Linked DNA regions of Methylomonas sp. 11b. The protein of the gene in region 1 interacts with the protein of each later gene in a pairwise test. Links are inferred from orthologs where the notes say so. Each region holds a gene or a part of one and is shown in the gene's direction. Other genes may lie near its edges. The genes, in order: METH11B_RS0115770 and METH11B_RS0124765.

Region 1 (7,864 bases):
TAGCAGATGCTTGTCGATGTCCCTCCATCCCGACAACCAAAGTCTCCCCGATTCTCTTAACCTTTACCATACAAGCCTGTCGATGTGCGCACCCGCCTGGGCTCCGACGAGCTCAGCCCGAACGGAATAGCAGTGATAAATTCAGGTCCGGGTTAATAGCGGCTGATTCGCGTTGTAAGGAAATCCAATCACGCCGGTGCTATGCTGAAGGTACGGTGGCAGCGACGGGGCTTTTCAACTACTACCATCATAGCTTTGGGGAGGTCTGAAAAAATTGTCATCGTTGTGTATGCGCGGATCTAGTAATGTGATTGCAAAGGGCTCGCGCTTTCTGGGGAGCGGCGATTGGGTATTGTTATAAATTACCTTGGGGAAAGGTCGGCGCCGCTCAGTTTTTCCGTTCTTTTTTAAATTAGCCACTCTGTTCTCAGAATTTTTGGGCACGTTGTTCTTTACTTTGTCGTCAGTATTACTAGCCTGTGCCTGCCAATTTTGAGAATGGGTACAGTGATCTTTTCATGCACGGGAGTCCACCATGAACAAACAGACATTCATCGCATCCGCTGTCATCACTACTTTAGTGGGTTGCGCCACACCACCGATTGAACAGAAAGCAACAATCGAAAATGATTTGAGTACCGAATTACCCGCCTCAGCCGCCGGCATATCTGCAGAGCCTTTGTACTTTTCTTCGCAACAAGAAGCCGAAGGCGCTTTGATCGGTTATAACTACGGGCTGACCCTGCTTGCCGATGGCCGAGTTCAAGCATTCGTCTCCGGTTTAAATGGGTCGGGCATGGAAAACCCATTCGACGTGGTTAGGGCAAAAGCGCAAAGTTCGTCAGCCAAAATTACCGACTTGGCCGAGGCGGAAACTGAAATGGCATTTCCGCAAATTACGCTAGCCGAGAAAAAGAACGGCCAGGCAGCTATCGACGCATTGGGCGATAAGCTGGGGGATGTGGCTAAAGCCTACGACATGTCCAGCGAGCGCCTGGAAGATATATTGCGCACCGATGCGTCGGCCTGGATCGATGAAAGCGGCCGCCTGCTCTATATCGACGAACATACCAATGTTACTCAGGGGCAAGGCGAACAAGAAACCGCCACGGTAACCAGCACGGGTAGCAGCGTGGCAAGCGCGGCAACGGCCGACCCGTTCGCCCTGCACAGCAAGCCAGGTTCGAATCGCGTTATCTATTTGGATTTCAACGGCCATGTAGCAACGAATACGGCGTGGAGTACGACTGCGCTTAATGCCCAAGCCTACGATATCGACAGCAACCCAAGCGCTTTCAGCAGCGCGGAATTAAATAACATTCGCGAGATCTGGCAGCGGGTAGCGGAAGACTACGCGCCGTTCGATGTTGACGTTACCACGCAGGAACCCGTTTTGGATGCTCTGAGACGCACCAGCACCAGCGATGTGCAGTACGGCACTCGAGTAGTCGTTACCCGTTCCATGCCGCAACTTTGCAACCAAACTTGCGGCGGTGTGGCTTACGTTAATGTGTTTTCATATTATTCAGCCGCCTACCCGGAACGCTATCGGCCCGCCTGGGTATTCTTCGACAAACTGGGCAACGGTTATCCCAAATACGTTGCCGAAGCCGTATCGCACGAAGTCGGGCATAACTTGAACCTCAATCATGATGGCAATGCCTCCACCGGCTATTATGCCGGCCACGGTAGCGGTGCAACCGGCTGGGCGCCAGTCATGGGGGTGGGTTATTACAAACCTGTCGCACAATGGAGTAAAGGCGAGTATCCGGGCGCTAACAATCTACAAGATGATCTTGCGGTGATAAATGCTGCGGGTGCTCCAGTACGACCCGATGACTTCCCCGATACAACAGCCAGTGCGGCACCATTGGCAGGCGACGCCGGCACTGTTTTGCAAAATGGCATCATCGAACGCACGACGGACGCCGATATTTTCGTGTTTTCAACCGGCGGGGGAAGCGCGCAGTTCAATGTCACCCCCGATGCAGTAGCGCCCAATTTGGATGTGTTATTAAAGTTAATTGACGCGCAAGGCAATACCGTGGCCCAAGCCAATCCGGTGGACAGCTTGGCGGCATCCTTAAGCGTTTCGCTCAACGCCGGAAAATATTTCCTGAAAATCGAAGGGGTCGGTAAAGGCGACTTAACTACTGGCTACTCTGACTACGGCAGCCTCGGTCAATATCAAATTACCGGCAATTACCCCATTTTGGCTGCGGTGCCACCCGCAGCAGTCATCACGGCTCTGCCAACTGTCGGCGACGCACCACTCAATGTGACGCTGAATGGTTCCGGCTCCAGTGCTAGAAACGGCTCAATCTCGTCATACGCATGGAATTTCGGCGACGGTTCCGCGGCAACTAGCGGCGCATCGGTCAGTCACATCTACAACACCCCTGGTGCCTATACCGCAACACTGACCGTTACGGATAGCAGCGGTTTGAAAACCAGTACTTCGCAAAGTATTCAGGCGGCACAAAGTGTCGTGGCAATGAATATGAAAGTTGCCGGTACCGTGATGACTCGAAAATTGTTAAGCGGAGGTAAATCGCAATGCGTTGCTAACATTACCGTTAAATCCGGAACAGCATCAGTTATCGGTGCCAGCATCTATGGCACTTGGAGCGGTTCGGTGGCCTCGGGTACGACAAAAACCAATGTGACCGGAGCGAGCTATTCCATTAGCGGCACAAAAGGCTCGGCTGCCCTGAGCAGTGCGCCGCTGCCCAAAAATAGCAAGGGTACCTGCGCGTTTACCGTCACCAAGGTCGTCAAGAATGGCTACTTGTACGATGGCAGTGGTGCCATTTCACGCAGTTTGTCCTGGTAAATTAATGCTCGGGGGCGGCTGATTCTTGGCCGTCCCCGGCTTATTTCGGAGTTATCCCGGTTGACGATAATTGATTCGAATCGGGATAGCCTTACAAACATTTCCACGTCTGCTTGCATTCCCTGGCTGCTTATCCCTCCTCTCCCAAAAGATTCTGTTGCCTGGTTCAACAACAAGCCTTCAAATCGCCGGCTCTGCGTAGCCACGTAAACTGCAAAAGACGCGCAAGCCCCTCCCGCGCTAAAATTCCCCTATTGTGCGGCGTCGCACTCAGCCAACTTTTTACCATCATGCTCAATTTCAAAAACATCGCCATCCGTCGCGGCAACCGTTTGCTGTTTAGCGAGGCCTCTTTCACGATACATAAAGGCCAAAAAATCGGTCTGACCGGGGCCAATGGCGCTGGCAAATCCAGCCTGTTCGCGTTACTTCGCGGCGAATTAAATGCCGACGAAGGTGATTTTTCCATGCCGCCGAATCTGGAAATCGCTCATGTTGCTCAGGAAACGCCTGCTTTGGAATGTTCAGCCATCGACTATGTGCTGGACGGCGACAGAGAGCTGCGTGCGTTGCAGGCAAAGTTACATAAGGCCGAGCAAGCGCATGACGGCATCAAATTGGCGGAGCTACATGCGGCCTTGGATCATGTCGGCGGTTACACGGCCCAGGCTCGGGCGTCACGTTTGTTAAACGGCCTGGGTTTCAGCACTGAGCAGGAAAGCCGGCCGGTCAGCTCTTTTTCCGGCGGTTGGCGCATGCGGTTGAATTTGGCGCAAGCGCTGATGTGCCGCTCGGATCTATTACTGCTGGACGAACCCACCAACCATCTGGATTTGGATGCGGTGATTTATTTGCAGGATTGGCTCAGCAAATATCCCGGCACTTTGTTATTGATTTCCCATGACCGCGATTTTCTGGATACCATCACCGACCATATCGTCCACATCGAGCAGAACCGCGCCGAAATATACACGGGCAATTATTCCGCCTTCGAACGCATGCGCGCCGAAAAACTGGCCCAACAACAAACCGCCTACGAAAAACAGCAGCGTGAGATTGCCCATATCCAAAGCTTTGTTGATCGTTTCAAAGCGCAAGCCACCAAAGCCAGACAGGCGCAAAGCCGTATCAAAGCCTTGGAGCGGATGGAGCTGATCGCGCAGGCCCATGTCGATTCGCCGTTTGGTTTCAGTTTTCCGCCGCCGAAAAAAATGCCCAATCCGCTGCTAAAAATCGAAGAAGCCGACATCGGCTACGGCGATAAAGTGGTGATTAAAAACGCCAGCCTGTCGATCGCGCCGGGCGACCGTATCGGCCTGCTCGGGCCCAATGGCGCCGGCAAGTCCAGCTTGATCAAAGTACTTTCCGGGCAAATGCCGGCATTGACTGGTAAGCTACAGACCGCTCAGGATTTGAATATCGGCTATTTCGCCCAGCATCAACTGGAATTGCTCAATTTGGAAGAAAGCCCGCTTTGGCATCTGCAAAAGTTGGATAAGCAAGCTACTGAAAAGGATTTGCGCAATTTTCTGGGCGGCTTTGATTTTCGCGGCGACAAGGTCAACGATCCGGTCGGACCGTTTTCCGGTGGCGAAAAAGCCCGCTTGGTGCTGGCCATGTTGGTTTATCAAAATCCCAATTTGTTGCTGTTGGACGAGCCGACCAACCATTTGGATTTGGAAATGCGCCACGCTCTGAGTGTGGCCTTGCAGGAATATCAAGGTGCTCTGGTCGTGGTGTCGCATGACAGGCATTTACTGCGCTCGGTGACCGACCAACTGTTGTTGGTGGCCGGCGGCAAGATGCAGCCATTCGACGGTGATTTGGACGATTACAAGCAATGGCTTGCCGAGCAGAAAAAAGCGGGCGACGAACCGGTCGCGAACGACAATGCCGGCGGGGTGTCGCGCAAGGATCAGCGTAAACTCGATGCGGAGCGGCGGCAGCGCTTAAAACCGTTGTTAGACGCGGTGAAAAAAGCCGAAACGGCGGTAGAAAAGTTTCATCAGCAACAGCGCGATCTTGAAGAACAATTGGCCGATCCGGCTATTTATGCCGAGGAATACAAGGAACAATTAAAGCAGTTACTGAGTCGGAAAGGCCAAATCGATAGCGCGCTGGAACAGGCAGAAATGGATTGGCTGGCAGCGGAGGAAAACCTACAACAAGCGGAGTGATCATGTACCAACTGATGGTGTTGTTTTTTGAGATTTGCATTATGCGCAAAGGGCCACAGGATGTGCCGGCGTCGCCTTGGCTAGTGCGGCTGATGTTCATACCCTATTTGCTGGTTAATCTACTGATTTTGTTGTTGGACAGCGATTGGGCGCATGCTTTGCTGCAAATCAGCGCGGAGACCGTATTAATGGTCGGTTTCTGCTATCCGCTTCTGTATTTTTCCGGGAAAACCGCCCGTTTTCCGCAAACCCTGACGGCATTATTGGGCTCTGATGTGGTGATTAGTTTGTGCGCCATTCCGGCGGTCGCCAGCCTGAATACCCAGATCAGCCAGGTGGCATACATTGCGATGATCGTGCTGATGGGCTGGCATTGGTTGGTCAATGGCAATATTTTCCGGCATGCCCTGGATAGACCGTTATTGTTCGGCTTGGCGCTGGCTTTTTTATATATACTCATTTCCACACAAGTGATGACCTTGTTGTTTACCGAGATTGCCGCTAGCGATTAGGAGGATGTATGACGATTTATAAACATATTTTATTGGCTGCCGATTTTTTTGAACATGGCGGTCAAGTGGCCGAAAAAGCCAGGCAAATCGCCGCGCAAAACGCTGCCCAGCTGAGCTTGGTACATGTGGTCGATAATTTGCCGATTACCGATCCCGCTTATGGCCCCATCATTCCATTCGATGTGGATTTGACCCAGGAATTGATGGAGGCCACCAAGAAACGCCTGCACGAGCTGGGCGAGAAACTACAGGTTCCCGCCGAACGCCAACATCTGGAAATGGGTAGCCCTAAACTGGAAATCGTCCGGGTAGCAGAAGAAATTCAGGCCGATTTAATCGTCGTGGGTTCGCACGGCCGTCATGGTTTTGCGTTGTTGCTCGGCTCAACAGCCAACGGCGTGCTGCATCATGCCAAATGCGACGTACTAGCGGTGCGATTAGCGGATGATTGAGCTGGTTTTGGGCGGCGCCCGTTCCGGTAAAAGCCGCTATGCCGAGCAACAAGCTTTGGCGTCCGGTATGCCGGTGGTGTACATCGCCACCGCCGAAGCGGGAGATGACGAGATGCACAGCCGCATCCAGCATCATCAACAGCGCCGTCCAAAGCATTGGCTAACCGTTGAAGAGCCTATCGCATTGGCGGATGTGATTAGCGAATACGCCGGCAAACAGCATTGCTTGCTGGTCGATTGCCTGACGCTTTGGTTGTGCAATGTGTTATTCGACAAGCAAGGTAATCTGCAAGAACAGCGCTATCAGCAACAAGCCGATGCCTTATGCGCAGTGCTGGCGGCAGGCCGGCAACGCGTGATCATGGTCAGCAACGAAGTGGGCCTGGGTGTTGTAGCCGCCGACGCGATGACCCGCCGATTCGTCGATGAAGCCGGCTTTTTACATCAAAGACTCGCGCAAATTAGCGACAAGGTGGTGCTGGTCAGCGCCGGTTTGCCGCAAATCCTCAAAAACGTCTAATTTCCTTATGAACAGTTTATCCGCGCCAATTGCCGCGCCCGATGCACACTATTACCAACAAGCGTTGGACAGGCAAGCGCAATTGACCAAGCCGCCCGGCTCCTTGGGCTTGCTGGAGGATTGCGCAGTAAGGCTGGCGGCAATGCAACGCCGGGAAATGCCTAAGCTGGAAAAAATCCATGTCAGCGTATTTGCCGCTGATCACGGCATTGCCGAGGAAGGCGTCTCAGCCTTTCCGCAAGTGGTGACGATGGAAATGGTAAAAAACTTCGCAGCCGGTGGTGCGGCGGTAAATGTGCTGGCCCGCCATGTCGATGCGTATTTCGAAGTTGTCGATGTAGGGCTGATTCAGCCAGTGGCTTTAGCCGATGTCATCAGTCATAGAGCCGGCGCAGGCACTGCCAATTTCAAGAGGACGGCGGCGATGAGTGACGAGCATTTAGCTATCGCCTTGGCCGCAGGCCAGGCTGCCGTCGAACGGGCTGTAGCGAAAGGGGCCGATTTGTTTATCGGCGGCGAAATGGGCATCGCCAATACCACCAGCGCCAGCGCACTGGCGGCAGCCAGTTTGCGGATACCAGCTGCCGACATTACCGGTGCCGGCACCGGCTTGAATGCCGGACAAATCGATCACAAAGTCGGCATTATCGACTTTGCCTTACAGAGGCACCAAGCCGCTTTGCAGTCGCCTTTGGATATTTTAAAAACCTTGGGTGGTTTTGAAATCACCGCATTAACCGCTGCCTATATCAGCGCCGCCCAACTTGGCTTGCCGGTGTTGATTGACGGCTTTATCAGTAGTGTCGCGGCTTTGCTGGCGAGGGATATTAATCCCGGCTGCGTGGACTGGTTTTTTTACGGCCATTGTTCCGCGGAAAAAGGCCACGCCCGAGTCCTGCAAGCGTTAAATGCCCGGCCATTGTTGAATCTGGAGATGCGCCTGGGCGAAGGTAGCGGTGCGGTATTGGCGGTACCCTTGCTGAAAATGGCCTGTCATTTACACAATGAAATGGCCACATTCAGTCAGGCCAAAGTATCTACCGCTTAAATAGGCTATCCATCGGCAATCCGTTTCGGATGCAATAGCGAGGTGTTTAGCTTTCCCGTATCATTGGCCGCGAAAAATAAGCTTGGCGGATGGTCGAGCTTGCTTTGCGACCGGCAGCTGTCTCCGATGGCATCTGCACATAATAATAAAAACATACAACTGATTTGGTAAACAACATGCTAGGACACATAGAAAGTTACGATGAAAGATGCCAGACCGGCGTAATCAAACACGAAGGTCAATTCTACGAATTTCACCTGGATCAATGGACATCGGATGCGCCGCCCAAAGTCGGCGACGATGTGGATTTCGATCACGAAGA
Region 2 (8,293 bases), 1.9 Mb from region 1 along the record:
CCGTCGAAGAAGGCACCGGGCTAGCATTGGATCTGGACAAATTCGACATTTACTACAGCCACATCGTGCTGTGGGACGATAACGATCTGGAAATCGTCGGAGCCTACCGGGTCGGAGACGGCCCTGCCATTATGGCCAGCCATGGTATAGACGGTTTTTATACGCAAACCCTGTTCGATTTACGTAACGAATTCGAAGCTTATCTACCTCACAGCATCGAGCTAGGCCGCAGCTTTGTGCAACCGCGTTATTGGGGACAACACAGCCTGGATTATCTTTGGTACGGTATAGGCGCCTATTTGCGCGAACGGCCGGACATAAAATATCTATTCGGCCCGGTCAGCATCAGCAATGCCTACCCGCAGGCCGCGAAAGAACTGATTATCGGATTTTATCAACAGCAGTTCGCTTCCGACTTACAGAACACCAAGGCCAGAACGCCCTTCGTGATGTCCCAACAGTGCAAAGCTTTCGCGGCCACGGAATTCAGCGCCGACTACTCCACCAGTTTCAAAATATTGAATAGCGAACTAAAAAAACTGGGCGTCAAAGTCCCTACTCTTTATAAACAATATGTGGAATTATGTGTCGATAAAGGCTGCCATTTCGTCGCCTTCAATATCGACCCGGACTTCAATAATTGTATCGACGGCCTGATCATGGTGGAGGTCGATAAAATCGCGCCCAAGAAAAGACAACGCTACATCGAAAAATCGCTGGCCGGTTAGAGTTGCGCGAATTCATGGAAAATCGTTCATTCCCGGAGCTGGAACAGCTGGAAACTCTGATCGAGCAATTCGGCGACCGCGCCCATTGCGAGATCGTCGAGCAAATCACCTATAAAGACAGGCAATTTCCAATCCACTGCCTCAGCCTTGGCTCAACCAGTCCGGATGTTCCGGTATTGGCTTTTTTCGGAGGCGTGCATGGCTTGGAGAAAATCGGCTCGGAAGTAATCCTGGCGTACTTACAAACCATCCTGCAATTATTGGATTGGGATGAGGAATTTAACGCCCGCTTGCAACATTCGCGGCTGGTATTCGTGCCCATCGTCAACCCGGTAGGTGTCTATCGAGGCACGCGCTGTAACGGTAATGGCGTGGATTTGATGCGTAACTCTCCCATCGAAAGTATCGGTAATACGCGGCTATACAGCGGTCAGCGTTTCAGCGCCAAGCTGCCCTGGTACCGCGGCGATGAATCGAAAATGGAAAAAGAAGCCCAGGCATTATGTCGGGTGGTGCATAAACATCTGTTTGACGCGCCCTTGTCGATTGCTATCGATCTGCATTCGGGGTTTGGCATCCACGATAGATTATGGTTTCCCTATGCGTCCTGTCAAACGCCGTTTCCGGGCATAGCAGAAGCTTATTGCTTAAAACAATTGTTTGATCGCTGCTACCCGCACCATTTCTATAAAATAGAGCCTATGAGCCAAGAATACGTTATCAGCGGGGACTTATGGGATTATCTATATGACGATTTTATAGACCGGCACGGCAAACAACGCGTATTTCTACCCTTAACCCTGGAGATGGGCTCTTGGCTGTGGCTACGCAAAAGTCCGACGCATTTGTTTCAACGTCACGGCTTGTTCCATCCCTTGCTGCCGCATCGTCAACAGCGCATTATGCGCAGGCATCTAACCTTATTCGATTTCTTATATCGCAGCCTGCTCTACCCGAAAAAATGGGCGACGTTGAACAGCCAACAACAAGAGCACAATCGGCAAAAGGCTATGGATTTCTGGTATGCCTGAGTCATCAGCCAAGCAGCATTGGTTATTACTGCGTGGACTGTGCCGAGAGGCTGCACATTGGGGAAATTTTCCGGATTTGTTGCAGCAGGCTTTTCCACAATCAACCGTCAGCACTATCGATTTGCCAGGTACCGGCCGATATTACCGAGAACCCAGTCCGGACAGTATCGAAACGATAACGGAACAAGTCCGCCGCGAGGCTTTAGCGGTCGGTTTACTGGCAAAACCTGTCACGGTACTCGCATTTTCCCTTGGCGGCATGGTGACCTGGGAATGGTTGCAGCGCTATCCGCAAGACATCGCTGCAGCCGCCCTCATCAATACCAGCTTTGCGGGCCTAAGCCCATTTTATCGGCGCATGCGTTGGCAGAGTTATCCGCAGTTTTTTGAGTTATTGCTAGAAAGGGATTTATATAACAGGGAACTGGCAATTCTTCAGCTGGTTAGTAACCGGCAAGACCTCTACGCGGAAACGGCCAAGGCCTGGAGCGCCATACAGCAAGTTCGGCCTATCAGCCTTGCTAATGGTGTCAGACAGCTGAAAGCAGCGGCACGCTATCGACCTAGCCAGAGAAAACCGGAAACACCATTGCTGTTATTGAATGGCCGGGGCGACCGTTTAGTCGCACCGGCTTGTTCCGACGCCATTCATAACAAATGGCAAATCGACATCTTCACGCACCCGTGGGCGGGCCATGATCTATGTTTGGACGATGGAGCCTGGGTAGCAAACCGTTTAAAAGACTGGATAAACCAGACTACGGTTTAAATCCGAAGATTATTTGATTTCAAACTCAGCTTTACTGCGACCGGAAGCCAGCAATTCCTGCATCCATTTCGGCGCCAATCCACGGCCAGACCAGGTTAAAGATGCATCGTCAGGACTACGGTACCTAGCCGCAACTTTACCGGTTTTTCTTTCGGATTTCTTCTCGCCGTCTTGAATATCGACAGTTACGCCAATAGAAGCCGCCAATTCCTTTATTTGCGCAATAACTTCCTTGCGTTTACTGGATTGTCTTTCTTTTAATGCTTTTTCGGCATTATCAATAACAGCCTGTAATTCGGCTTCGGATAGTTTATTAAAGTCAGTCATATTTTCCTCGTTAATCAAAAAACGCAATCAATTCTATCACCCGGCGTTTCTAAATAAAACTATTATTCAGAATTTACTGAAAAATTGACTTCGGAATATACCTTGCCTTTCTTATCCGTCAACTGTACTTGCCATTCGCCCTTATCTTTGGCAGACAGGGTTTTACTAGACCATACCTTGGTTATTTTATCTTTCATATCCAATTGTTTTTGATGCACGATTTGACCGTTACGCGACCATCGATGAAACAAAGATCTACCCTTCATGTTTTTTATCTCACTAAAATAAAAAACTTCCTGGGATTGGTTAGGAATAACTCTCAGCGGCGACTTAATCGGCTCACCGGGTTCATCATCCTTGGGCTCGGTATTTAAAGATGCTCTGATAACCTTTCGGTCCAATATAATCGCCGCCGGCTTTTTAACACTGTCGATTTTTTTAACACTTTCAGAGTGGGCTGCTTCCTTAGGCACTATCGCCGGCACTGGCTTTTCTATTAGCGCCGACTCTTGCCGTTCAACAATTTCAGCATCCGGTGTATTAAATTTTTGAACTTTTTCCGTGGTATCGATCAGAGTATCACTATCTTCGTCAGCGCCGCCAAACCATGAAAACAATACTATTAGCATCAAAACTAACACCAGAACCGCAACCAGTATCCTGCGAATATGCCAAACCGTTACCGTTTGCGGCTCCGTGCTTATGCCTGGGTGTTTCTTATCATAATTAATTTTGATAACTACTTTATTATCAGCCATGTTTTTTCCCGATATTGAATCAACCAAACGAAACTGGAATCATTTGATGCACTAGCCCGTTACAACACATTGTCCTTGGTAATATAACATTTTAGTTCTAACATAATCGGTTCAACTTGCCGAAAACCTGGATGTTTGCATGAGTAGCCTGCTTAAACAATTCGAAGAGTCCTCCTCATTGTACGGAGGCAACGCCCATTTCATCGAGTACTTGTACGAACAGTACTTGAGCAATCCGGAATCCATCAGCCCAAGCTGGCGGCAACGCTTCGACCACATTCGCAGCGGCGCCACCGAAGACACACCGCATAGCGTGATTGTGGAGCGCTTCGAAAAACTGGCGATTGCGGAACCGGGCAGGCTGGCCAGAATGCAGGGGTTTACCGAGCAAAGCGTCAAGAAGCAATCAGCGGTAGCCCGCTTGATCAATCATTACCGGGTCAAAGGCCATCAGATAGCCTCTAACAATCCGCTTGGTCAATCGCAAAGCGTCCCTGCTGACTTGGAACCTATATATTATGGTTTGACCGATGCGGATATGAGCACGCTGTTCGACACCGGCGGCTTGTGCGGCGTTGATCGCTTACCCCTAAAAGCGATTATTCAAACGCTTAACGAGATTTACTGCGGCAGCATCGGCAGCGAATACATGCACATCGTCGATGACGAAAAGAAACGCTGGATCAAGGATAAACTGGAAGGCGCGAAACCGGATTTCAGCAGCCATCCGGAAAAACGCCAATGGCTGTTAAAGTTGTTGATTGCCGCAGAAGGCCTGGAAAGATTCCTGCACCGCAAATATGTCGGCCAAAAACGCTTTTCGCTGGAAGGCGGCGAGTCTTTGATTCCAGTGCTGGACGAATTGATCCAACGCGCAGGCGAACACAAAGGCAAGGAAATCGTCATCGGTATGGCCCATCGCGGCCGTCTGAACGTACTTATTAATATACTGGGAAAAAGCCCGGCGGTACTGTTCGGGGAATTCGAAGGCACCCACACGTCCTCGCCCGGCGTACTAACCGGCGATGTCAAATACCATCAAGGCTTTTCGTCCAATATTGCCACACCGGGCGGCCCGATTCATTTGACGCTGGCCTTCAACCCCTCGCATTTGGAAATCATCAATCCGGTGGTGGAAGGCTCGGTAAAAGCCCGCCAAGATCGGCACGGCCCGGATGGTTTTGACGCGATCTTGCCGATATTGATTCACGGCGACGCCGCTTTTGCCGGCCAGGGTATTGTGATGGAAACCTTGAACATGTCGGAAACGCGCGCCTTCTCCACCGGCGGCACCGTGCATATTGTCATCAACAACCAAATCGGTTTTACCACCAGCAATCCCTTCGATGCCAGATCCACCCTGTACTGTACCGACGTAGCCAACATGATTCAGGCGCCGGTATTTCACGTCAACGGCGACGATCCGGAGGCGGTGATTTTCATCACGCAATTGGCATTGGATTACCGTAACACCTTTCATAAAGATGTGGTTATTGACTTAATTTGCTACCGCCGTCATGGTCACAACGAGGCGGACGAACCGGCGGCTACCCAGCCGATGATGTATAAATCCATCCGCGATCACCAGACCCCGCCGCAAATCTACGCACAGAAATTAATTGCGGAAGGCGTGGTCACGGAAGACATGGTGCAGAAAATGGAGCAGGATTACCAACAACTGCTCAACGAAGGCCAACCGGTATCACGGCCGATTATAGAAAACAACGTTTATTCATACTCGGCGCGCTGGGTGCCTTATCAAAACAAACATTGGGACACGCCGGCCGACACCTCTATAAGCTTGGAGCATCTCCAATTCTGCAACCAGCGTTTGCAAAGCTTGCCGGAAGGTTTTGAACTGCATCCCAGAGTCGCCAAAGTCATGGAAGACCGCAATAAAATGGCGGCCGGCGAAATTCCAATGGATTGGGGCTTTGCGGAAAATTTGGCTTATGCGACGCTACTATTGGAAAAATACCATATGCGCTTGACCGGCCAGGACATCGGCCGCGGCACGTTCTCGCATCGCCACGCCATTTTGCTGAATCAAGCCAACGGCGAAAATTACATCCCGCTCAAACATTTAAGCGAAAACCAGGGCCGCGCACAAATCTTTAACTCCTTACTGTCGGAAGCCGGCGTGTTGGGTTTCGAATACGGCTACAGCTCCACCGAACCGAATAAACTGGTGATCTGGGAAGCGCAATTCGGCGATTTCGCCAACGGCGCGCAAGTAGTCATAGACCAGTTCATTTCCTCCGGCGAAACCAAATGGGGCAAGCTCAGCGGCTTGGTCATGCTGCTGCCACACGGTTTTGAAGGTCAAGGCCCGGAACATTCCTCGGCTCGCCTGGAACGTTATTTACAGCTATGTGCCGACCACAATATCCAAGTCTGCGTCCCCACTACACCGGCACAAATTTTTCATTTGCTGCGTCGACAGATGCTGCGCCAATATCGCAAACCGCTTATCGTCATGAGTCCGAAAAGCCTGCTACGGCACAAGCTAGCGGTATCGACACTAAGCGATTTGACCCATGGCGAATTTTTGAACGTGATAGGCGAACAGGACGATATCGATCCCTACCACGTCACGCGCATCGTATTGTGCGCCGGCAAGGTATATTTCGATTTGTTGGAAGCTCGCCGCCTGGATCAGGAGCAACTGCGCCATGTCGCGATTATTCGTATCGAGCAGCTCTATCCGTTTCCGAACGAGCAATTCAAACGCGAAATCGACAAATACCCCAATGTCGAACATATTGTCTGGTGTCAGGAAGAACCGAAAAACCAAGGCGCCTGGTACCAAAGCAAGCACCATTTTTTCGATTTGCTAGACAAGAATATCCCGATCAGCTATGCCGGCCGGGTCGCGTCGGCATCACCGGCGGTCGGCAATTACAAAACCCATCTCAACGAACAACGCGCCGTGGTAAACGCCGCGCTCTATGGCAGCAACGAAGGAAATACACATGAGCTTTGAAATACTGGTCCCCAGCCTTCCCGAATCCGTATCCGATGCCACCCTAGTCGCATGGCACAAACAGGCGGGCGAATGGGTCAACGAAGGCGACAATCTGGCCGACCTCGAAACCGACAAGGTCATCCTGGAAGTACCTGCACCAAAATCCGGAACACTGGTAGAACTGGTGGTACAAGACGGCGAAACCGTAGTCGGCGGTCAGCTACTAGCCAAACTGGATGCCCAGCCAGCCAAACCGGCTCAGGTAACCGAAAAAACCGAAGACGCCGTCCTTAGCCCTTCCGTTCGCAAATTGGTCGCCGAAAAAGACCTTGACCCGCAAGCCATCGCCGGCTCCGGAAAACATGGCCGAATTCTGAAAACTGATGTTTTGGATTTCTTGAACACACAAGCGAAAGACGCGCCACCTACTCCAGCCCCCGCGCCACCACCGGCAACGGAAACCCACTCGCCCTTATCGGCCACAGCCGTGGCCAGCCTAAGGCCGGAACAGCGGGTGCCGATGACTCGCTTGCGTGCCAAAGTGGCCGAACGCTTGCTGCAAGCCCAGCAAAACGCGGCGATGCTGACTACCTTTAACGAAGTCAATCTCAGTGCGGTCATCGATCTGCGCAATCACTACAAAGATCGTTTCGAAACCAAACACAGCATCAAGCTGGGCTTCATGTCGTTCTTCGTGAAGGCATCCATTGAAGGCTTAAAACGCTTCCCGGCGATTAACGCGTCTATTGACGGCAGCGACATCATTTACCACGGCTACTACGACATCGGCATCGCCGTCACCACACCGCGCGGCTTGATCGTGCCGATTTTGCGCGACGCTGATCAGCTGGATTTTGCCGGCATCGAAAAAGGCATACACGATTTTGGTAATAAAGCCCGCAACGGCTCGATCAGCGTTGAAGATCTCAGCGGCGGCACCTTTACCATCACGAATGGCGGAATTTTCGGCTCCATGCTCTCTACACCCATCCTGAATCCGCCGCAATGCGCGATTTTAGGCATGCACGCCATCAAAGACCGGCCGGTGGTGGAAAACGGTGAGATCGTTATTCGGCCTATCATGTACCTGGCTTTGTCCTACGACCATCGTTTGGTGGACGGCAAGGAAGCGGTGCAGTTTTTGGGCATCATCAAGGAATGTCTGGAAGCGCCGGCGCATTTATTACTAAATATCTAACTTACTGATCCATCACTCCCGCGCAAGCGGGAGTCCAACTTCCAGCCATCATCGATTTCATGCGCTACACCATTATTCCCGTCACCGCCTATCAACAAAACTGCACCTTACTGGTCTGCGAACAAACCAATAAAGCCGCTCTGGTCGATCCGGGCGGCGACCTTGATGTATTGCTGAAGGAAGTCAAAAAACAAGGCGTGGCGTTGGAATCGATACTGGTCACCCACGGCCATCTCGATCATGTTGGCGGTGTTGCGGAGTTGGCCGAAAAACTCTCGTTGCCAATCATCGGCCCGCAAATTGAAGATACCTTCTGGATCGAGGCCTTGGCGCAGCAATGCCGGATGTTCGGTTTTCCGGAATCGAAAAGCTTTACTCCTCAACGTTGGTTGAACGACGGCGATACGGTAAAGGTTGGCAACGAGGTATTACAGGTGATCCATTGTCCGGGACACACGCCGGGCCATGTGGTGTTCTTCAGCGAGGCACAGCGCTTGGCGCTGGTTGGGGACGTGTT

Evidence for each region.
Region 2: the proteins of METH11B_RS0115770 (region 1) and METH11B_RS0124765 interact in binary tests that used the Escherichia coli proteins (3 or more experiments, as listed by UniProt). The link is inferred for Methylomonas sp. 11b from one-to-one orthologs.

The regions. Positions count from the first base shown.
Region 1 is NZ_KI911557.1:3,268,684-3,276,547, reverse strand. What follows is about bases 2,598-5,566. They hold METH11B_RS0115770 (ATP-binding cassette domain-containing protein), read left to right. Parts: upstream 2,598-3,123; coding sequence 3,124-5,010; downstream 5,011-5,566. Other genes in these bases: METH11B_RS0115760 (universal stress protein), read left to right, coding at 5,531-5,566; METH11B_RS0115765 (hypothetical protein), read left to right, coding at 5,013-5,522; METH11B_RS0115775 (PKD domain-containing protein), read left to right, coding at 2,598-2,833. Also shown: more of METH11B_RS0115775, read left to right, coding at 536-2,597; more of METH11B_RS0115760, read left to right, coding at 5,567-5,974; cobU (bifunctional adenosylcobinamide kinase/adenosylcobinamide-phosphate guanylyltransferase), read left to right, coding at 5,967-6,494; cobT (nicotinate-nucleotide--dimethylbenzimidazole phosphoribosyltransferase), read left to right, coding at 6,502-7,542; METH11B_RS0115740 (TM2 domain-containing protein), read left to right, coding at 7,719-7,864. UniProt on the Escherichia coli protein: Genetic data indicate it may be involved in ribosome assembly or function.
Region 2 is NZ_KI911557.1:5,174,870-5,183,162, reverse strand. What follows is about bases 3,399-6,796. They hold METH11B_RS0124765 (2-oxoglutarate dehydrogenase E1 component), read left to right. Parts: upstream 3,399-3,752; coding sequence 3,753-6,596; downstream 6,597-6,796. Other genes in these bases: odhB (2-oxoglutarate dehydrogenase complex dihydrolipoyllysine-residue succinyltransferase), read left to right, coding at 6,586-6,796; METH11B_RS0124770 (DUF2914 domain-containing protein), read right to left, coding at 3,399-3,613. Also shown: METH11B_RS0124790 (lysophospholipid acyltransferase family protein), read left to right, coding at 1-728; METH11B_RS0124785 (M14 family zinc carboxypeptidase), read left to right, coding at 743-1,759; METH11B_RS0124780 (alpha/beta fold hydrolase), read left to right, coding at 1,752-2,528; METH11B_RS0124775 (H-NS histone family protein), read right to left, coding at 2,538-2,855; more of METH11B_RS0124770, read right to left, coding at 2,918-3,398; more of odhB, read left to right, coding at 6,797-7,776; METH11B_RS0124755 (MBL fold metallo-hydrolase), read left to right, coding at 7,836-8,293. UniProt on the Escherichia coli protein: E1 component of the 2-oxoglutarate dehydrogenase (OGDH) complex which catalyzes the decarboxylation of 2-oxoglutarate, the first step in the conversion of 2-oxoglutarate to succinyl-CoA and CO(2).